One region of the Calidifontimicrobium sp. SYSU G02091 genome, then DNA from elsewhere that is predicted to be linked to it. Evidence: predicted binding sites of a transcription regulator. Region 1 holds the regulator's gene; the other holds the start of a gene.
The links. Region 1 encodes FNR, which switches genes on or off when oxygen is low (the NO sensors DNR and NnrR bind a similar motif). Its sites were predicted from a motif close to TTGATNNNNATCAA; they were not measured.
Positions count from the first base shown of each region.

Region 2: a site for FNR is predicted at 1,594-1,607, ahead of MOJ79_RS15840 (hemerythrin domain-containing protein). Genes of this name have one in related genera too.

Region 1 covers NZ_JALBGB010000004.1:114,556-117,955, forward strand. Annotated here, with positions in the region: gene ccoG (cytochrome c oxidase accessory protein CcoG) at 1-369, shown strand, start outside; gene MOJ79_RS04380 (hypothetical protein) at 411-659, shown strand; gene MOJ79_RS04385 (hypothetical protein) at 663-962, shown strand; gene fnr (fumarate/nitrate reduction transcriptional regulator Fnr) at 1,002-1,736, opposite strand; gene hemN (oxygen-independent coproporphyrinogen III oxidase) at 1,917-3,335, shown strand; gene MOJ79_RS04400 (urease accessory protein UreH domain-containing protein) at 3,342-3,400, shown strand, end outside.
Region 2 covers NZ_JALBGB010000032.1:11,606-15,005, reverse strand. Annotated here, with positions in the region: gene tkt (transketolase) at 1-1,471, opposite strand, end outside; gene MOJ79_RS15840 (hemerythrin domain-containing protein) at 1,672-2,247, shown strand; gene murU (N-acetylmuramate alpha-1-phosphate uridylyltransferase MurU) at 2,274-2,984, shown strand; gene MOJ79_RS15830 (FAD-dependent monooxygenase) at 3,029-3,400, shown strand, end outside.

The DNA of each region.
Region 1 (3,400 bases):
AGCATCCTGATGCGCAGCCCGTTCAAGGTCGACGTCGTGCGCGACCGCGCGTCGCTCGCGCGACTGGTCGACAACGGCTACATCGAAAACGTCTACCGCCTGCAGATCATGAATGCGACCGAACGCGAGCAGCGCTACGTCGTGACCGTGCGCGGCCTCGACGGCGCCATCGTCGACGTCGGCGAGGAGGTGCGCATCGGCCCGGCACAGGCGCGCTGGGTGCCGGCTGGCGTGCGCGTGCCGCCGCAAACCGCGCAGGCACTGGGCCCGGGTGCACACCCGCTCGAGTTCAGCATCGAGCGCCTCGCGCAGGACGGCGACGCCGCCGCGCGCGTGGTGGAAAAATCGACCTTCATCGTGCCGCGCTGACACCCGTGGCACCGCCCGAATCCCGCCAGGAGCCCATCGAGATGAACCCTTCTTCGAGCGCGAAGTCCCCGACACCGTGGTGGCGCGTCGGCATGGTCTGGCTCGTGATCGGCGGGCCGCTGGCGGTCGTCGTCGCCGGCATCGCCACCGCCGTCATCGCGGTGCGCGGCGCCGACCCGGTCCTCGACACGTCGGCGCGGTCTGGCCGCACGTCGGTGGTGGTGCCCGACGCGATGACGCCGGCGATCCAGGCGCGCAACCACGCCGCCACGGCCGCGGCAGGAGACTGACCCGTGGATGCGGTGACGCCGCCGCAGACCCCTCGGCCCGCCGAGGCGCCGGCCCGCGCGCAGCGCCTGCTGACGGTGCTGTGGCCGGCGTTCCTGATGGCCGGGGTGCTGGAGACGCTGGTCTTCGCCGTCGTCGATCCGCTGAGCCTGCACTGGTTCGGCGGCGCGCCGATCGAGTGGCCCGCGCTGGCCGTCTACACGGTGACGTTCTTCATCTTCTGGGCCGTGATCGCCGCGGCCGGATTCATCAGCCAGCTGCTGACCTGCTCGGCGCAGGAGATCAATGCGCGTGGCCTGAGCTGATCGCGGTTCAGCGCGCCGGGCAGGAGGCCGCCGCCACGCTCAGCACGACGCGCCGTTGACGATCTTCTGCAGGCCGGCTGCGTCGAGGATGCGGATCTGCCGCTGCTTGACTTCGAGCAGGCCTTCTTCCTGGAACTTCGAGAACGTGCGGCTGACCGTCTCGAGCTTGAGCCCGAGGTAGCTGCCGATCTCCTCGCGCGTCATGCGCAGGATCATCGACGAGCCGGAGAAGCCGCGCGCCTGCAGCCGCTGCGTGAGATTGAGCAGGAAGGCCGCGAGCCGTTCCTCGGCGCGCATGCTGCCCAGCAGCAGCATCACACCGTGATCGCGCACGATCTCGCGGCTCATGATGCGGTGGAACTGGTGCTGCAGGTTCGTGAACTCGCGCGACAGCGTCTCCAGCTCGTGGTACGGGATCACGCAGACCTGCGAGTCCTCGAGCGCCACGGCATCGACGCTGTGGCGGTCGGTGCTGATGCCGTCGAGCCCGAGCAGCTCGCCGGCCATCTGGAAGCCGGTGACCTGGTCGCGGCCGTCCTCGGCCGTCACGCAGGTCTTGAAGAAGCCGGTGCGCACGGCGTACAGCGACTGGAACGGGTCGCCGCTGCGGAACAGCGTGTCGCCGCGCGCGACGCTGCGCCGCGTCGCGACGAGGGAGTCGAGGTGCTCGAGGTCGTCGCGGTTCAACCCGACGGGCAGGCACAGCTCGCGCAGGTTGCAGCTCGAACAGGCGACCTTGAACGCTTCGGGGCGGATCGGCGGCAGGGTGGTCATGGATCGGTCGTCGACAAAGACTGCGAGGCACCGGCGACGGCCGCAGGGGCGCCGCCGCCGTGAACTTCCTGGGCACATGATATGTCTCAATCGCCCCGATTTCGGCCGAGACCCCGGGCGCGTTGGACTTGACGATGGTCAAAGCCGCAGGCACCGGAGTCAGGCACAGTGGCAGCCACGATGGATGCCCCAAAGGTCGAGGAGAACGTCGCGCCGCCGGTGCTGACGCAGGCGATGCTTGCGCGTCTGGACAAGCCCGGGCCGCGCTACACCTCGTACCCGACTGCCGACCGCTTCGTCGAGGCCTTTGGCTCGGCCGCGTACGCGCAGGCGCTGCAGCAGCGTGCGCTGGGGGCCACCGTCGGCGGCACGCCGCCGCTGTCGGTGTACCTGCACATCCCGTTCTGCGAGTCGGTGTGCTACTACTGCGCGTGCAACAAGGTCATCACGCGCCACCACGAGCGCGCCGCGGAGTACCTCGCCGCGCTCGATGTCGAGATCGACCTGCACGTGCAGGCACTCGGCGCGCGGCAGTCGGTGTCGCAGCTGCACTTCGGCGGCGGCTCGCCGACCTTCCTCAGCGACGCCGAGATCGCGGCGCTGATGGACTCGCTGCGGCGGGCGTTTCGCATCGTGCCGGGTGCCGAGGTGTCGATCGAGGTCGATCCGCGCACCGTGACCGACGAGCGGCTGCGGCACCTGGCCGGGCTGGGGTTCAACCGCATCAGCTTCGGCGTGCAGGACTTCGACCCCGAGGTGCAGAAGGCGGTGCACCGCGTGCAGTCGTTCGAGATGGTGCGCGACCTGATGGCCAGCGCCCGCGCGCTGGGCTTCGAGTCGACCAACGTCGACCTGATCTACGGCCTGCCGAAGCAAACGCCGGCGTCGCTGGCGCGCACCGTCGCGCAGGTCGGCGAGCTGCGCCCGGACCGCATCGCGCTGTACGCCTATGCGCACCTGCCGCAGCGCTTCAAGCCGCAGCGGCGCATCGACGCGCACGACCTGCCGTCGGCGGCCGATCGCGTCGCGATGCTCGGCACCGCGATCCGCGGCTTCCTCGGCCACGGCTACACCTACATCGGGATGGACCACTTCGCGCTGCCGGGCGACTCGCTCGCGGTGGCCAAGCGGCAGGGGCGGCTGCACCGCAACTTCCAAGGTTACAGCACGCAGCCGGACTGCGACCTGATCGGCCTGGGCGTGTCGGCGATCGGCCGCATCGGCGCGACCTACAGCCAGAACGTCAAGACGCTGGACCAGTACTACGACGCGATGCGCCAGCGGCAGTTCGCGACCGAGCGCGGCCTGGCGCTCAGCCGCGACGACCTCGTGCGCCGTGCCGTTATCATGGCGCTGATGTGCCAGGGGCGTGTCGACTTCGAGTCGATCGATCTCGCGCATCTGATCCGCATGGAGGAGTACTTCGCACCGGAGCTCGAGCAGCTGCGGCCGCTGGCCGAGATGGGCCTGGTGCGGCTGGAGGGGCGCGGCATCGACGTGACGCCGCTGGGCTGGTACTTCGTGCGTGGCATCGCGATGGTGTTCGACCGCTACCTGCAGGCCGACCGCACGCGCGAGCGCTTCTCGCGCATCATCTGACTTCGCGTGGACACGGCGCTCGCGCTCAGTGCGCTGCTGATGGGCCTGGCCGGCTCGCCGCACTG
Region 2 (3,400 bases), on a different contig from region 1:
TCTGGTGCGTCGGCCCGTCCTCGCCCAGCCCGATGCTGTCGTGCGTGAAGACGTGGATGACGCGCTGCTTCATCAGCGCGGCCATGCGGATCGCGTTGCGGCTGTAGTCGCTGAACGTCAGGAACGTGCCGCCGTACGGGATGTAGCCGCCGTGCAGCGCGACGCCGTTCATCACGGCAGCCATGCCGAACTCGCGCACGCCGTAGTTGATGTGGCGGCCGCCGTTGGGCCGGCCGTCGGCGTCGAAGCGCAGCGCCGGCGTGCTCGACGTGTTCGTCAGGTTCGATCCGGTCAGGTCGGCGCTGCCGCCGAGCAGCTCGGGCAGCGCCTTCGTGAACGCCTCGAGCGCGATCTGGCTCGCCTTGCGCGTGGCCACCGTCTCGGCCTTCGTGTGCGCCGCCACCGCCGCGTCGACGGCGACCTGCGCGAAGTTCGCCGGCAGCCGCCCGGCCATGCGGCGCTCGAACTCGGCGGCGAGTTCGGGGTGCGCCGCGCGGTAGGCGACGAAGCGCTGCTCCCACGCCGTCTGCGCCGCCGCGCCGCACGCCTTGGCGTCCCAGGCCTCGTAGACCGCCTCGGGGATCACGAACGGCTCGTGCGGCCAGCCCAGCGCCTCACGCGTGAGCCTGACCTCCTCGGCGCCAAGCGCCTCGCCATGCGCCTTCGCGCTGCCGGCGCGGTTGGGCGAGCCCTTGCCGATCGTCGTCTTCGCGACGATCAGCGTCGGCTTGCCGCACGGCGTCTTGGCCTCGGCGATCGCGGCGTCCATCGCGGCGACGTCGTGGCCGTCGACGGGCCCGATCACGCGCCAGCCGTAGCCGGCGAAGCGCAGCGCGACGTCGTCGACGTACCACGGCGCGACCGGCCCGTCGATGCTGATGCCGTTGTCGTCGTAGATCACGGCCAGCTTGTCGAGCTTCCACGCGCCGGCCAGCGCGCAGGCCTCGTGGCTGATGCCTTCCATCAGGCAGCCGTCGCCGGCGAAGACCCAGGTGCGGTGGTCGACGACGTCATGGCCGGGACGGTTGAACTCGGCGGCGAGCAGCTTCTCGGCCAGCGCCATGCCCACCGCGTTGGCCAGCCCCTGGCCGAGCGGGCCGGTCGTCGTCTCGACCCCCGGCGTGACGCCGACCTCGGGGTGCCCCGGCGTCTTGCTGTGCAGCTGGCGGAAGTGGCGCAGCTCGCTCATCGGCAGGTCGTAGCCCGTGAGGTGCAGCAGCGCGTACAGCAGCATCGAGCCGTGGCCGTTGGACAGCACGAAGCGGTCGCGGTCGGCCCAGTGCGGGTCGAGCGGGTTGTGCTTCAGGTGCCGGCCCCACAGCGCGACGGCGATCTCGGCCATGCCCATCGGCGCGCCGGGGTGGCCCGAGTGCGCCTGCTGCACGGCGTCCATCGCCAGCACGCGGATCGCGTCGGCCATCAGCTTGTCGGTGGCCGCGGCCACGCGGGAGGGGTCGAGGACGGAAGACATGGGCGGCGGGCCGACGGCGGATGCGGGAAAAGCCGGATTCTAGGAGCGCGCCCCGGGTCGACCGGCGCGCAGCACGGCGGCGCGCAAAGCCCGCATCGTGTGGCCCCGCGGGCGCACCGGGCTTGACATGGCTCAATCCTTGCGCGCCGGGCCGTGCGATGCTGCACCCGCTGCCGGAGGCCCGGCGACGGAGAGCGACGATGCGACCCCTGACGCTGACCGTGATCGAACAGGAGCACCAGGCACTGTCGGCGATGCTGCGTTCGATGAGCCTGCTGCTCGCGCAGGCACGGCGCGAGCAGCGCCTGCCCGACTTCGACGTGCTGCGCGCGATGCTGTTCTACGTCGACGAGTTTCCCGAGCGGCGGCACCACCCGAAGGAAAGCGAGCTGCTGTTCCCGAAGCTGCGTGCGCGTGCGCCCGAGATCGCGCCGGTGCTCGAGCGGCTCGACGCCGACCACGCGCGCGGCGAGAAGGCGATCCGCGACCTCGAGCACGCGCTGCTCGCATTCGAGGTGATGGGCGAGAGCCGCCGCGACGCGTTCGAGCAGGCGCTGGCGCGCTACCTCGACTTCTACCTGCAGCACATGGCGCTCGAGGAGCACGAGGTGCTGCCGGCGGCGCGGCGCACGCTGACCGAGGCCGACTGGGCCGAGCTCGACGCCGCATTCGCCGCCAACCGCGACCCGCTGACGGGCCACGAGCCGAGCGACGAGTACCGCCCGCTGTTCCAGCGCATCGTCAACCACGCGCCGGCGCCGATCGGGCTGGGCTGACGGCGCCCCTACCCTACACTGACGGCGTGTCGACGCCGCCGCCCACCGCGCTGATCCTAGCCGCCGGCCGCGGCGAGCGCATGCGTCCGCTGACCGACGCCACGCCCAAGCCGCTGCTGCGCGTGCGCGGCAAGCGGCTGATCGAGTGGCACCTCGAGGCGCTCGCGCGCGCCGGCGTGCGCGAGGTCGTCATCAACACGGCGTGGCTCGAGGAGCAGTTCCCGGCCGCGCTCGGCGACGGCGCGCGCTGGGGCCTGTCGATCCGCTACTCGACGGAAGGGCGCGACCACGGCGGCGCGCTCGAGACCGCCGGCGGCATGAAGAAGGCGCGGCGGTGGCTGTCGGACCCGTTCTGGGTCGTCTCGGGCGACGTGCACGTGCCCGACTTCGGCTTCGACGCGACGCTCGTCGACGACGTCGTCGCGAGCGGCCAGTGGGCGCGGCTGTGGCTGGTCGACAACCCGCCGCACCACCCGCAAGGCGACTTCGGCATCCGCGACGGTCTGGCCGACCGCGACGCGCGGCCGCGGCTGACCTGGAGCAGCATCGGCCTGTTCCGCCACACGTTCGTCGACGAACTGATGGCCACGCTGCCCGTCGGCACGAAGGCACCGCTGCGCCCCTACCTCGAGGCCGCGATCGACCGCCGCCGCCTCGGCGCCGAGCGTCACGCCGGGCGCTGGACCGATGTCGGCACGCCCGAGCGACTGGCCGACCTCGACGCCGCGGGCGGCTGAAGGCCGGGCCGGCGTTGTCGCCCGCACGGATCGACAATGCACCGATGACACCGCAGCCCCGCCCTCCCGACGCCCCGTTGCGGCTGGCCGTGATCGGCGCCGGCCCCGCGGGGCTGGCGCTGGCGCTGCGCGCGGCGCAGGCGCTGCCGCGCTGGCACGTCTCGCTGTTCGACGCGCGCCGCGTCGAACACGACGTCGCGCGCGACCCGCGCACGATCGCGCTGTCGCTGGGCAGCGTGCAGCTGCTGCGCCGGTTGGGCGCGTGGCCGGCCGCCGCCGCGCAGCCGATCGTCGAGGTGCACGTGTCGCAGGCCCCGCCGACGCTCACGCTGCCTTGGGGCGACGCGCGCGCGGCCGAGGTGCGCATCCGCGCCGCCGACGAGGCGGTGCCGATGCTCGGCGCCGTGCTGCCGTAC